Stratiformator vulcanicus: one gene and its partner. The protein of the gene in region 2 interacts with the protein of the main gene of each other region in a pairwise test. Links are inferred from orthologs where the notes say so. Each region holds a gene or a part of one and is shown on either strand. Other genes may lie near its edges. The genes, in order: ribD and accC.

Evidence for each region.
Region 1: the proteins of accC (region 2) and ribD interact in binary tests that used the Escherichia coli proteins (3 or more experiments, as listed by UniProt). The link is inferred for Stratiformator vulcanicus from one-to-one orthologs.

What each region holds. Positions count from the first base shown.
Region 1 is NZ_CP036268.1:3,962,933-3,969,326, reverse strand. The notes cover bases 1,929-4,928. They hold ribD (bifunctional diaminohydroxyphosphoribosylaminopyrimidine deaminase/5-amino-6-(5-phosphoribosylamino)uracil reductase RibD), read left to right. Parts: upstream 1,929-2,813; coding sequence 2,814-4,043; downstream 4,044-4,928. Other genes in these bases: Pan189_RS15745 (DUF1570 domain-containing protein), read right to left, coding at 4,027-4,928; Pan189_RS15755 (tetratricopeptide repeat protein), read left to right, coding at 1,929-2,880. Outside these bases: asnB (asparagine synthase (glutamine-hydrolyzing)), read right to left, coding at 1-478; more of Pan189_RS15755, read left to right, coding at 760-1,928; more of Pan189_RS15745, read right to left, coding at 4,929-5,583; Pan189_RS15740 (sugar phosphate isomerase/epimerase family protein), read right to left, coding at 5,726-6,394. UniProt on the Escherichia coli protein: Converts 2,5-diamino-6-(ribosylamino)-4(3h)-pyrimidinone 5'-phosphate into 5-amino-6-(ribosylamino)-2,4(1h,3h)-pyrimidinedione 5'-phosphate.
Region 2 is NZ_CP036268.1:1,949,133-1,955,513, reverse strand. What follows is about bases 2,003-4,989. They hold accC (acetyl-CoA carboxylase biotin carboxylase subunit), read left to right. Parts: upstream 2,003-2,820; coding sequence 2,821-4,158; downstream 4,159-4,989. Other genes in these bases: Pan189_RS07585 (hypothetical protein), read left to right, coding at 4,528-4,989; accB (acetyl-CoA carboxylase biotin carboxyl carrier protein), read left to right, coding at 2,260-2,760; Pan189_RS07600 (M24 family metallopeptidase), read left to right, coding at 2,003-2,138. Also shown: Pan189_RS07610 (M24 family metallopeptidase), read left to right, coding at 1-108; nickel pincer cofactor biosynthesis protein LarB, read right to left, coding at 105-875; more of Pan189_RS07600, read left to right, coding at 1,005-2,002; more of Pan189_RS07585, read left to right, coding at 4,990-6,381. UniProt on the Escherichia coli protein: This protein is a component of the acetyl coenzyme A carboxylase complex; first, biotin carboxylase catalyzes the carboxylation of the carrier protein and then the transcarboxylase transfers the carboxyl group to form malonyl-CoA.

The DNA of each region.
Region 1 (6,394 bases), 2.0 Mb from region 2 along the record:
AAACGAACTGCGACCCGATCACACTGAAGTACAGAGGCTTTACTCCGAATCGATCGCGAGCCAGCAGCAAGCGGTCCTGTCGCAAATCATACAGGCCGAATGCGAACATGCCCGCGAAATGCTCGACGCAGCGTTCCCCCCAGCGGAGATAAGCCGCCGGGATGACCTCGGTGTCGCAGCGGGTCTGAAACTCACCACTGACGCCGGTCGATAACAGCCGTTTGAGTTCGGTGTCGTTGTAGATTTCGCCGTTGTAAACGAGTGCCAGCGGCGGCCGTTCGGTGACCCAAGGCTGCGTGCCACCCTCTCGGTCGCGAATGGCCAGTCGGCGATGGGCCAGGATCACATTTCGCTCGGCGAATGTCCCCGCTCCGTCGGGACCGCGATCGGCCATGGTGTCGCGCATCGCGTCGACATCGGCTCGCGATAGTCGCGGTGATCGTCCCGGCAGATCGACGATTCCCAGAATTCCGCACATGATGACCGCGACTGACAGAGTCGGAACAAAAAAGATCGAAGTGAGTTCAACGTTGAATCACCATTACCGAGAACATCGGCGGAACGACGATTCGGTCCGCAACCTGACTGGCGACCGGGCGAGAATCGACCGACCGGTGCAGTCCACAAGTCGATTTGGTAGACTGGCTCGCTTCGAAACCGCTTCCATTCAGACATGCTTCGCAGCCGAACGGCTTCGCCCTGTCGGGCACCAGACGGCCGACCGCCGCGGCTCGCTCCCGCCTAACCGGAATCAATCGCATGGCTTACGACGTTTACCAGCCTTGCCCGCTGTGTACCGACCGCAAAATGAAGTTCTGCTGCGCGGGCATTGCCGAAGAAATGGGCAAAGTCGCCAAGCTGCAGGAATCGAATCAGCCACGGGCAGCGCTGCGCATCCTCGAGAAGTTGGCCGAGTCGAACCCGGACACTATTTGGAATCAGGCGACTCGCGCGTCGATCCTGCTGAACGAAGGCGATCCTCAACAGGCGTTCGAGATCATGGAGCGGCTCATCCGAGTCGACTCGAAGAATCTGACGGTTGTCGCTCTGCACGCTGTCACCAATTTCGCCGCCGAAGGCTACGATTCGGCTCGCAACTCGATCTGGAGGGCGTTTCACCGGTGCGTCGAGTCGCACGCCGACTTGATCAGCAGCCTTGCGCTGGGCATTTCGGCCGAGTTCTTCGCGATGCGAAAGTTCCCGGCCTCCCGGCAGCATCTCGTCCTCGCGATGCGATTCGCCCCGCCCGAACACCGGCAGGACATTTTCGTCCGGCTGCTCGAGTTCGACGGCAATTCCGACGTCCCCTATCTGCTGCGCGGCTCACATAACTTGATCGAGCCGGTGCCCGATTTGTCCGGCGAGCAAGCAGATCAGGCTCACAAGGCCTATGTACTCGCCTCGTTTGGTGTGTTCGGGAAGTCGGCGGACCGCTACGAGCAGCTTTTGGGAGAAAGCGTCAATGCGGCCTTGGCTTACAACGCCGCTCTTGCTCACGCGTGGACCGGTGATGAGTCGAAGGCGGCCGAACTGCTTCACCGGGCCGCCGGTGAGGAGTCTGATTTCGAAGTCGCCGCCGAATATGAGGCGCTCGCTCAGCTATTCGAATTGAGCGATGAAGAACGACTGCTGCCGATTCGCTCGCAGAGATTTCAGTGCGAGGGAGTCTCTCGGTTGCTCACCGTGCTCGATGACGTCGACCGCGTGAGGCGACTCCCACAGCCTCCGCAGGAGGAGCGAGACGACCTGCCTGACGCGATGTTCGAAGTGCTCGATCAGCCGATCCCCGCGACCGATGATGCCGGTCAGGTCGCTTTGGAAGACACGCCCCGCGTCATTGCGCAGGTGGCGGTCTACGACCGAAGTGATAACGGAGCCGGTATCGTTATTTTAAGCGGCTTGAGCGGAACCGGATTCGACTCGGCGGCGCAATTACTCGGCGACGCCGACCTGCCGCTGAATGCCGACGGAGAGGCCGTTGACTCGGGCGAAGGCTGGCCGGCCGATCTCGCCGCCCTCTACTGGACTCCGGCGTTCCCCGAAGAGATGCCGGTTCGAAAGCAGCGGGAACTCGAACATCATCGCTACCGCAAAGTCGTTTTCGAAGATTGGAAAGACTCGCCGCTGCATGCCCTTGACGGCAAAACACCCGCGGTCGCGGCCGGCGACGAATCGATGCGAGCCCGCGTGGTCGGGGCGATCCATGTCCTCGATGCGTTCTGCGACCGGGCCCGCTACGAACTCGATCTCGACGAGTTCCGAACCGCACTCGGGCTTCCGGCATTGGAGCGGCGGGCGGCGGCTTCGGAGTCGCTCAATTCGTTCTCAACATTGCAGCTTCGCCGCGTCCCGCTTGCCGAGACCGATGAAAAACAACTGGGGCTGATTCTCAATCGGGCCTTGATTCTGCGGCACCGGCAAATGCTCTACAAGGTACTCGGCGAGGCCTTGGAGCGGCCCCCCGCCGACGTCGATATGGTCCGCATCTATCAAACGATGACCGACCTGTGCCGCGATCGTGGCGAAGTCGAACGGGCTCTGGAAATGTTGTCAGCCGGTCGTGACGTCTCGCGGGCAAAAAAAGAAGAAGGCTTCGAGGAGGTCTTTCGCTGGGACATGAGAGAACTGTCTCTCCGCATGGAAGACCCGAAGGACCCGGAGCTTCCCGGACTGATCTCACGCCTGCGTTCGTACTACGGGCCGAAGCTGCCGCAGTTTGAAGACTACCTGCAGCAATTGATCGCCGCCTATAAAATTGATGTCGGCCCTTCGATCGTCGGGAAGGACGAACCCGACGCCTCGAGCGGCGGACTTTGGACGCCCGAATCGGCGGCGGAGCCGAAGACGGGCGGCGGCAAACTTTGGGTTCCGGGAAGCTGACGACGGGCGATGCCGCCATGGCGCATACCTTCCCCAATGACGAAGCGGCCATGCGCCGCGCTCTCGAACTGGCCGGTCGCGGCCTCGGGTATGTCGAGCCGAATCCCCCGGTCGGTGCGGTGATCGTCGATAAGCACCGAAACTTGATTGCCGAAGGCTTTCATGAACGCTTCGGCGGCCCGCACGCCGAGGTCAACGCGCTCGTCGCTGCGGGCGATCGTGCCCGTGGCCAGACGATGTTTGTCACACTCGAACCCTGCTGTCACACCGGTAAGACAGGCCCCTGCAGCCGGGCGGTTATTGAAGCCGGTATCAAACGCGTCGTCGTCGCAATGCGGGATCCGGCTCCGCACGTCGACGGCGGAGGCCTCAGTGAACTCGAAGCGGCGGGTCTCGAAGTTGTGGTCGGGCTGTGCGAACGCGAAGCTCGCGAGCTCACAGCCCCTTTCGTCACACTCATCAGTGAAAAACGCCCGTGGGTTCATGCCAAGTGGGCGATGACTCTCGACGGCAAAATCGCGAGCCGGACCGGTCACTCGCAATGGATCTCCGGAGCAGAGTCGCGGCAAGTCGTGCACGAACTTCGCGGTCGGATGGACGCGGTAATCGTCGGCGCGGGAACGGCCGCGGCCGACGATCCCCAACTCACCGCCCGCCCGCCGGGTCCAAGGACTGCCACCCGGATCGTCATCGATTCCGGGGCGATGCTCTCACTCGAATCGAAACTGGTGGCGACCGCCCGCGAGGTTCCCGTGCTCGTTTTTGCCGGCGAGAAAGCGGGGGCAGAACGTGTCGCTGCGCTGCAAGCCGCCAGAGTGGAAGTGATCCAGCTTCCGGTCGACGGCGCCTCACATCTCGACCCCGCCGCAGTACTCGAGGTACTCGGCCGGCGGCAGATGACCAACGTCCTCATCGAAGGCGGCGGCGGCCTGCTCGGGTCGTTCTTCGATCGCGATCTGATCGACGAAGCCCACGTCTTCGTCGCCCCGAAGCTGGTCGGTGGAAAGGACGCGATTGACCCGGTCGGTGGCGAAGGGCTTGCGACAATACCTTCAAAGTCGCAGTTCCGTGACTTCTCTATCAAGCAGACCGGCGATGACGTTTATCTACACGGCCAACGGTCTCGGGATTGGATTGGCGGGCCGGTTACCGCTGCGGATTAATCAGCACACGCCGAGGCTGCGCTGCCTCTGCCCGAGGCACTTCTCCTAATCCCGCAATGTACTGCTTGTACTGCTTGTCGAGAGTCTGGTAGGCCACCCCGGTCAGGGCGGCGAGATTGCGGACCGCTCGCCGGCGGCCCTGGTCCCCGGCGTGAATGTCGGACAGGTACTCGATCAGGGCGTCGCGATAACTGCCGTCGTCGAAGTGCATGAAGAAGTGAGCCAGTCCTGCGGCTTGCGAATAGTTCTGCTTAATGTTCCGCGACGTCTGAAATTCGGCCATGCCCATTGAGGAGAACGCGGCCAGCGGCACGTAGTACTCATCATGGTCGAGTCGAAACCGTGCGGCGCGAAATCGGACATGGTCGGGACGGCCCAGCGAGCCCCGACCATCTTCAACGCGGAACGACTCCATATAGCAGGCAATTCCTTCGACGACCCAGAAGTGAGCCCGCGTCGCGATCGCGCGATCGAACGGCAGGGCCTCGTACATCAATTGATGCGTGGCTTCGTGGAATACCGTCTCCAAATTCGCCGGGTCGTCGGAGTGGTAGAAGTAGGCGACACGGTCGGCGGGATAATAGAAGCCGTTGGTAATCGCGATCTGCGGCATCTTCCGGATCAGCGCATCGACGTACTGATCTTTATCGGCGTAGAAATGAACGACGTACCGGTCATCCGAAGTCCGTGCCCGTGACGACGTGTTGAACAGCCGCTGCATCTCGTCAGGCGACTCAAAAAACGCGGCGAAGACCTGAAAGAACGCCGAGTGAAACGTCTCCAACGCCCGCGCGATTTCGACGCCCCGCTCCAAGCTGTGATTGGTCTTTACGATGTAGTGTTCGGTTTCAGCCGACCACGCGTTCTTAAAATCGCGCCGGATCTCTCGTTCGCGATCGGCCGAGATCCACGTGCCGCGGAAATACCGTTCCCCGTTCTCGTAGCGCTCCACGTGTGAGGCGGGAATCCAACCGAAGGTGGCGTGGTCGACTTCGCCGCGCCGTCGCTTAATTGACTCGTACGGCCGAACCCAGCCGTCGCCTCCGCGGACGTATCCGAGCAACTTGCGGGCAGCCACGTTGTCCGGATTGTAATGTGCTGACTGACGCAGCAGTTCGAACGCGAGACTGGCCTGACTCAATCCCACGGCTTGGCGGGAGAGCCGGTACAGATCGAGCGAGTAGTCATCGAGCGTCTGCCGCAGTTTCAGCCGCCACGCCCGCTCATCCGGTTGGAGACTGAGCGGGATTTCGGGCCGCAGTGTCTCCGGCAGCTTCCGGACGGTAATCACGCGGCGATCGGGTGGGACGGCCAGATCTCTGATTTGCCGAGCCGAGTCGAAGTCGCCGGCACTCTCGCGGCTGACCGCGATCGTTTCGAGTTTCAGGACCAGCCGGTCCTGCTCCTGCGTGTACCGTTGCCTCAACGACTCCAGTCGTCGTTCGTCGATCGAACTCGAAAATTGCGCCTCGGTCGATGCCGAGATGCCGAAGACCAACGTGAGCGCGGCCACGACCCCAACGGAGTGTCGTAATTTCATATCCGCCCTTCGCGTTTAGTTTCAAAACGGCGTCGTGGTCGATTGTAGAGGTTCGACGTGCCGACGAGAACCCGCGATTGGCGGACCCACGGGGCGTGGCCCGTGGGCTTTGGGGGGAAATGCTTTCGAATTCAATATGAAATCAGTCGCCGAAGGCAGAGTCGAAGGCGCGGCCGGAGGGTTGGAAATCGATGTTCTTGCAGTAGGCGGCTGCTTCTTTGGCCCCTTGCTCACGCTGCATTCCACTGTCTTCCCATTCGACGCTCAGCGGTCCGTCGTATCCGATATCGTTGAGGGCGCGGATGATGTCCTCGAAGTTGACGCCGCCTCGGCCGACGCTGCGGAAGTCCCATCCGCGTCGCGCATCGCCAAATGGCAGATGGCTCGTCAGGATGCCGGTCTTCCCGTTGAGCGTGACCTTCGCGTCCTTCATGTGGACGTGATAGATGCGGTCCGGGAAGGCGCGGATGAATTCGACCGGATCGATGCCCTGCCAAATCAGGTGACTGGGGTCGAAATTGAAACCGAACTCTTCGCGATGGCCGAGCGCTTCAAGGGAGCGTTCCGCCGAATAGATGTCGAACGCGATTTCGGTCGGGTGGACTTCCAGCGCGAAGCGGACGCCGCATTCCTGGAACACGTCGAGGATCGGATTCCAGCGTTCGGCGAGCAGGTCGAAACCGCCGTCGATCATGTCGCGCGGCGTCGGCGGAAAGTCGTAGAGCAAAGGCCAGATGCTCGAACCGGTGAATCCGTTGACGACCTTCACGTCGAGCTTTTGTGCGGCTCGCGCGGTGTTCTTCATTTCTTC
Region 2 (6,381 bases):
GATGACTTCGGCGTCCGCAGCGAGATCAATGTCCTGATCGACGGGGACGGGGCCGTCCGCATTACCGGGGGCGGAACACAAGCGGTCATCGAACAGATTCGAGCTTAAGCCGTATTCTTCCGCGCGATCAGACCGGCGATGTAACCCGCTTTGAATCCGGCGTCGATATTCACAACCGTCACGTTGGCCGCGCAACTGTTGAGCATGCTGAGCAGTGCCGCAACGCCGCCGAGACTGGCCCCGTAGCCAACGCTGGTCGGCACCGCAATGACCGGACAGGCGACATGCCCGCCCACAACACTGGGCAGGGCGCCTTCCATCCCCGCCGCAACGACTACGGCATCGGCTCCCGCGATTTCCCCAAGCCGCTCCGGCAATCGATGAGGCCCGGCAACGCCCACATCGACCACGGTTGTGACGCCGACCTCCATCCAGCGAAGGGTCTCCGCCGCCTCTTCGGCCACGGGGAGATCAGTCGTACCGGCAGTCACAACGGCGACTCGCCCACGAATCTCCGGCTGCGTATTTGATTCGGCGGGAACTCTCAAAGTCCGCGCGACGCGGTTTTCGACGACGCTCGGATATCGCGACCGCACAGCCTCCGCTTGCTCGGTCGAGGCTCGGGTGCCAAACGCAGAGTGGCCCGATTCCGAAAGCGTCCCAAATATCTCGACCACGCTCGCGGCCGATTTGCCTTCGCAAAACACGACTTCCGGAAAACCGCAGCGACGGGGCCGGTCGAGATCGATCGACGCATCCGACGTCCGCGACGTTTTTAGCTCCATGAAATGCGTGAACCGAGCCGACAGATCCTCCGCAGTGATTTCCCCGGCGATTAACCGCTGCAATTCTCGTTCGATCTCGTTCGGCTGCATGAGCGGACGACTTCTTTCGAAACAGAGACGCCGGCGCTTCTGAACCGGTCGTCTCGTCGTATGGGAACTCTGATTAAACCCCGATATGCTAACGGGAGAACTGCTCCGAACGAATGAAGCGGCAACGGTATGTCCGAGAAGCTCTCTCACCCGATCCCCGGCGGTGACCACAATAATGAGTTCGAGCTCCGTCGCCGGAAGCTCGTCGAAACACTCGCCGCCACCGACGCGGACTGCCTCCTCGTCACTAACACGTCGAACGTCACGTATCTGACCGGATTCACCGGAGACTCAAGTTATCTGCTTGTCGGGCCGGACCAGACGATCCTGATCAGCGACGCGAGATTTGAGACACAGATCGCTGAACAGTGCGCTGACTTGGAAGCCTTCATCCGGTCGACGGGGCAGAAGATGGTCCAAGCGACGGTCGACATCCTACAGTCACAACCGGGTCATCGCATCGGGTTTGAATCGGGATCGGTCAACTTCGCCCTGTGGGAATCATTACGCGATGGTCTGGAGTCGCGTGAACTCACCCCGTTGAGCGGCAAGGTCGAAGCACTTCGGCAGGTCAAAGATGCCGGTGAAGTCGAGCAGATTCGCGACGCTGTCCGCCTTGCTGAAGCGGCATTCACGGAATTGCTCACGCGCGTCGGCCCTGAGACGACCGAATTGGAAGCATTTGCAGAGTTAGAATACATCGCCCGAAGACGAGGCGCCAAAGGCATGTCGTTCGAGCCGATTATCGGCGTCGGGGATCGGTCAGCCCTGCCCCATTACCAGCCGGGACGACGCAAGCTCGGCGACGACCCGTTGATCCTGTTCGATTGGGGCGTGGTCGGTCCGCACGGCTATGTCAGTGACTTGACCCGCGTCGCTCGCACCGATACGATCCCGCCCAAACTTCAACGGGCGCAGGAACTTGTGTCGGAGGCCGTCGAGGCGGCCATCACGGCGATCCGGCCCGGGACCGAACTGAAGAAAATTGACGGAATCGCCCGTAACGTGATCGAGGAAGGCGGTTTTGGAGACAAATTTGGGCACGGACTTGGACACGGAATCGGACTCGAAGTTCATGAAGGACCGCGACTGAGTCCGCTCGGTGAGGGCTGTCTTGAAATCGGGAACGTCGTCACAGTCGAGCCCGGCATTTATCTCGAAGGCCTCGGCGGGATCCGAATCGAAGAGGACGTGCTCGTGACCGAAAGTGGCGCCGAAGTGTTGTCTTCCCTACCCCGAACCTTCCACGAACTCGCGTGGTAAATACCCGCGACCTATCATCCTCAAAACAACTATCGGAAGATTATCGACGCTTCTCACTCGTCGTCAGGAAAATGACCACACGACGAGAGAGGGCTCTGCAGGCACCGGAGAACCTGACACCATGTCTGATAAGACCCCGGCCGGAGAGGCCAATTTCGATCTCGAACAGTTGCAGAAGCTGTTCGAATTAATGGAGAAGTTCGACGTCTCCGAAGTCAATCTTCGTGAGGGGGAAGTGCAGTGGCGTCTGCGGCGCGGCGCGGTCGGTGGCAACGTCCCGCCCGCCATCGCTCCGGCGGCACAGTCCCCAGCCCCGCCCGCTGCTCAGCCCGTGACGAGTGCGGCACCTTCGCCTGAAACGAAACCTGCGGCCGACGACGGCGGTGTTTACATTAAAAGCCCGACCGTCGGCACGTTTTACTCGTCGCCGAGCCCGGACGATCCTCCGTTCGTTAAAGTCGGTTCCAAAGTCGAGTCCGATACGGTCGTCTGCCTTGTCGAAGCGATGAAGGTGTTTAATCAGATTCCTGCTGAAATCCGCGGTACGATTGCCGAAGTGCTTGTCGAAAACGGCGACGCTATCGATTTCGGGCAGCCTCTGTTCCGAATTGAATCCGCCTGAGACGCGAGCGAATCTCGTCAGATCATCGCGCCCTCGAGTCACCGAGCTGCCCGACTTTCTATGTTCCAGCGTATCTTAATTGCGAATCGAGGCGAGATCGCTCTGCGAGTGATCCGTGCCTGCCGTGAACTCGGTATTGAATCGGTGGCCGTCTTCAGCGAGGCCGACCGCGGAGCTCATTATCTGAAGCTGGCCGACGAGGCGTACTGCATCGGTAATGCGCCCGCTTCGGAAAGCTATCTGCAGATCAACCGGATCATTAGCGCGGCCGAGATCGGCAACGTTCAGGCGATCCACCCCGGCTACGGATTCCTGGCTGAAAACGCCCACTTTGCTGAGGTCTGTCGCAGTTGTAATATCGAGTTTATCGGTCCGCCGCACAAAGCGATGGAGGAACTGGGCGATAAGAACAGCGCCCGCCGGATCGCCGCCGATGCAAAGGTTCCGACGGTACCCGGTAGCGAGGGCTTGATTACAGACGATTCCTCAGCGGCCGAACTCGCAAATCGAATCGGCTACCCCGTCTTAATTAAAGCAACGGCCGGCGGCGGCGGAAAAGGAATGCGGGTCGCCCGGAATGACATTTCGCTCAAAGCGGGATTGAAAGCCGCCGCTCAAGAGGCCGAGAAAGCCTTCAGCAATGCCGGCGTTTATATTGAAAAATACGTCGAGCGTCCGCGGCACGTCGAAGTACAGGTACTGGCCGATACTCATGGCAATGTGGTCCACCTGTGGGAGCGAGATTGCTCGCTCCAGCGGCGTCACCAAAAGCTGGTCGAGGAAAGCCCCGCACCGAATCTTCCGCTGTCGGTGCGACAGGAGATGTGTAAGGCGGCGGTGCGCCTTGTGAAGTCGGCCGGGTATACGAACGCGGGCACGTGTGAGTTTCTCGTCGACAAAGACCATAAGTTTTATTTCATTGAATTGAATGCCCGCATTCAGGTGGAGCACCCGGTATCCGAAGAGATTTCCGGTGTTGACCTGATTAAGGAACAGATCCGCGTCGCCGCGGGCGAACATCTCAAATTGAAGCAGCGAAATATTAAGGTCAATGGCGCCGCGGTTGAAGTGCGTATTAATGCCGAGGACCCCGACAATGATTTTCGTCCTTCACCGGGTCGGATTACGGACCTTAGAATTCCAGGGGGCGGCGGAATTCGATGGGACTCGCACGTGCATCAGGATTACGTCGTCGGCCCCTATTATGATTCGATGATCGGGAAGCTGATCGTCCATCGCGATACACGGGCAGACGCCTTCGCGACGATGCGACGTGCCCTCGCTGAGATGCACGTCGGGGGAATTAAGACTACAATTCCCCTACTCCGCCGCATTTTCGACGATGCCGCATTCAACGACGGCAACGTCGACACGACATATGTTGAACGGACGTTTTAGGGGCGACCTTAGAAGTGCGCTTTGCGACGGCGGGATCACATCGCGTGAGCGTCAACTCGTTCGAAATAGCCCTGAGGTTTCGGTTCCTCGGCGAGTCGAAAACGGGTTCTGTTCCCACTCGTGAGTCGGCTCATTAGATCATTGATTTCATTCGAAACTGAGCCGGCCTTCCCGCTTCGATCAGATAAGTCCCATCACGGGAGGCTCGTTTGCCGTATCACGTGTTGGGGCGAAGCGTATCATCGGTGATCGGTCTCCCTTGTACCGTCTTGAGTAGCGGGTAGTTGACCCCTTCCGGTCAGCCGCCTTAGCATCGTTGGCGTCGACCCACTTCTGAAACTATCTTTGCCGCTCATTTCGTGGTGCCACGTGACTTCTTCCGCTGACGACCCGCAACACTCGCCGCACCTGGACGAGACCAAGGGGGGAGACGCACCGACGGTCGGGGCCGACTCGGCATCGGAAGCGGCCTCGACGGAAACCCTCCCCGATGACGCCGATCTGACGCCCGAATATCTGGCCGAAGAAGCCCAGCGGAATGACTTCGTATTGCGCTGGCTGTTCGTTTTGCTGGCGATCATCTGTGCCTCGATGACTGTGGCGGATTCTGCCGTATTGAGGCACGCCAAGTTCGGTGAAACACTCGCATCCAACGGTCTGGTGCCGACCGGCGTCGACTCCTTTTCCGCGACGGCCGACGGGCATTCGTGGCTGCAGCGGAGTTGGCTGTTCGATCTCGTGTCCTGGGGCGCGTATAGCGCGGCCGGTCCCGCAGGATGGACGATTCTCGCCATGATCGGGGCCGGTTTTGTCGCCTGGCTTCTCGTGAGCACCCGCCGGGTCGAGGTCGACTCATGGTGGGTGGTTGTGGCCTCTGCTTTGGCATTGCCCGCAATCATTCCGCAACTCGTGGCGACTCCGGAATTGATCACGCTGTGCGGGACGGCGACGACGCTGTGGCTGTTGTGGCAATATCGGTTGTACGCGTGTGAGCGAAAGATCTGGCTGCTCGTGCTGGTGATGCTGCTTTGGGGGAATATGGACCCGCGGGCGTTTCTCGGCCTCTCGGTATTGCTCCTATACGGCGTGGGGGAGGCGATCGGCGCCGCAATCGGTCGTGCGGGATTCTTTGAATCAGGCCAAAGACGCACATATTGGATCGTCACCGCTTGCTGCGTCCTGGCCTTCTTCATCAGTCCATTTGGCTGGCAGCAGTTTCTCGCGCCCGTTGAACTCTACGGCTCGATTGACGCGGCCTTTCGAGACTATTTCGGTGCGCCGAAAACATCGGTGCGTGAATATTTCCCGGTCTGGGCAGGGCATCTCACTGACCTTCCGACGGCCGCCGGGTTATTTCTCGGAGCAGTCGCTTTGGTCACGATCGGCTTGAATGGTCGGCGGCTCGATCCGGGTGACATCTTGCTTACAGTCGGGTTTTTCCTCCTCGGTCTGATAACTCGGCGAGAGTTAGCTCCCGCGGCGCTGGTGTTTGCCGCCGTGGCTTCATGGAACGGTCAATCGTGGCGGCGGGCCGTCGTCCGGACCGAAGACACGATTCGACGTGCGGACATCGTCTTCGCACGTGGCGGGCGACTCGTGACCGCGATCGCATTGATCAGTTGCGGCCTCGTCGTGCTGTCCGGTCGCGTGCCGGCTTTTGACAGCCGAAGCCCAGGCTTCGGTCTTTCGATCGCACTTGAGACGGCTGTCGCCGGATACAAGGATGCCGTCGCCGAGGCATACGACGCCCGGATGTTTAATTTTCGGCCGGCCGAAGGCGACGTGTTAATTTGGGTTGGTGCGAAGCCGTTTATCGACACGAGACTGGGGCTTTATCAGGGAAGCGGAGATGACGACCTGCTTTCGCTCCATAACACGGTGCGGTATTCGATGCTGGCCGAGCAGTCCAGCGAAGAGACCGATGAGAGTAAAACTCCACGTCGAGGTCGACCGGAAATCTGGAAACAGGCATTTGACCGCTTTTCAATTTCTCAGGCGATTAATCGTCTGTCGCAGCCCGATCCCGATTACTTCGTCCACTTCGACTTGCTGACATCACCCGAATGGAGAATGACCGTCCTTAACGCGGCGGCCTCCGTCTTCTGCCGTGCTGACGGCGACGAAGAGTTCCGAGAGTACGTCCGCAAGAATTCATTAAACTTTATTGATGCAGCATTTCGCCAGAATTTGGAGAATCCGGAAACGCGGGAACGTGCGGCATGG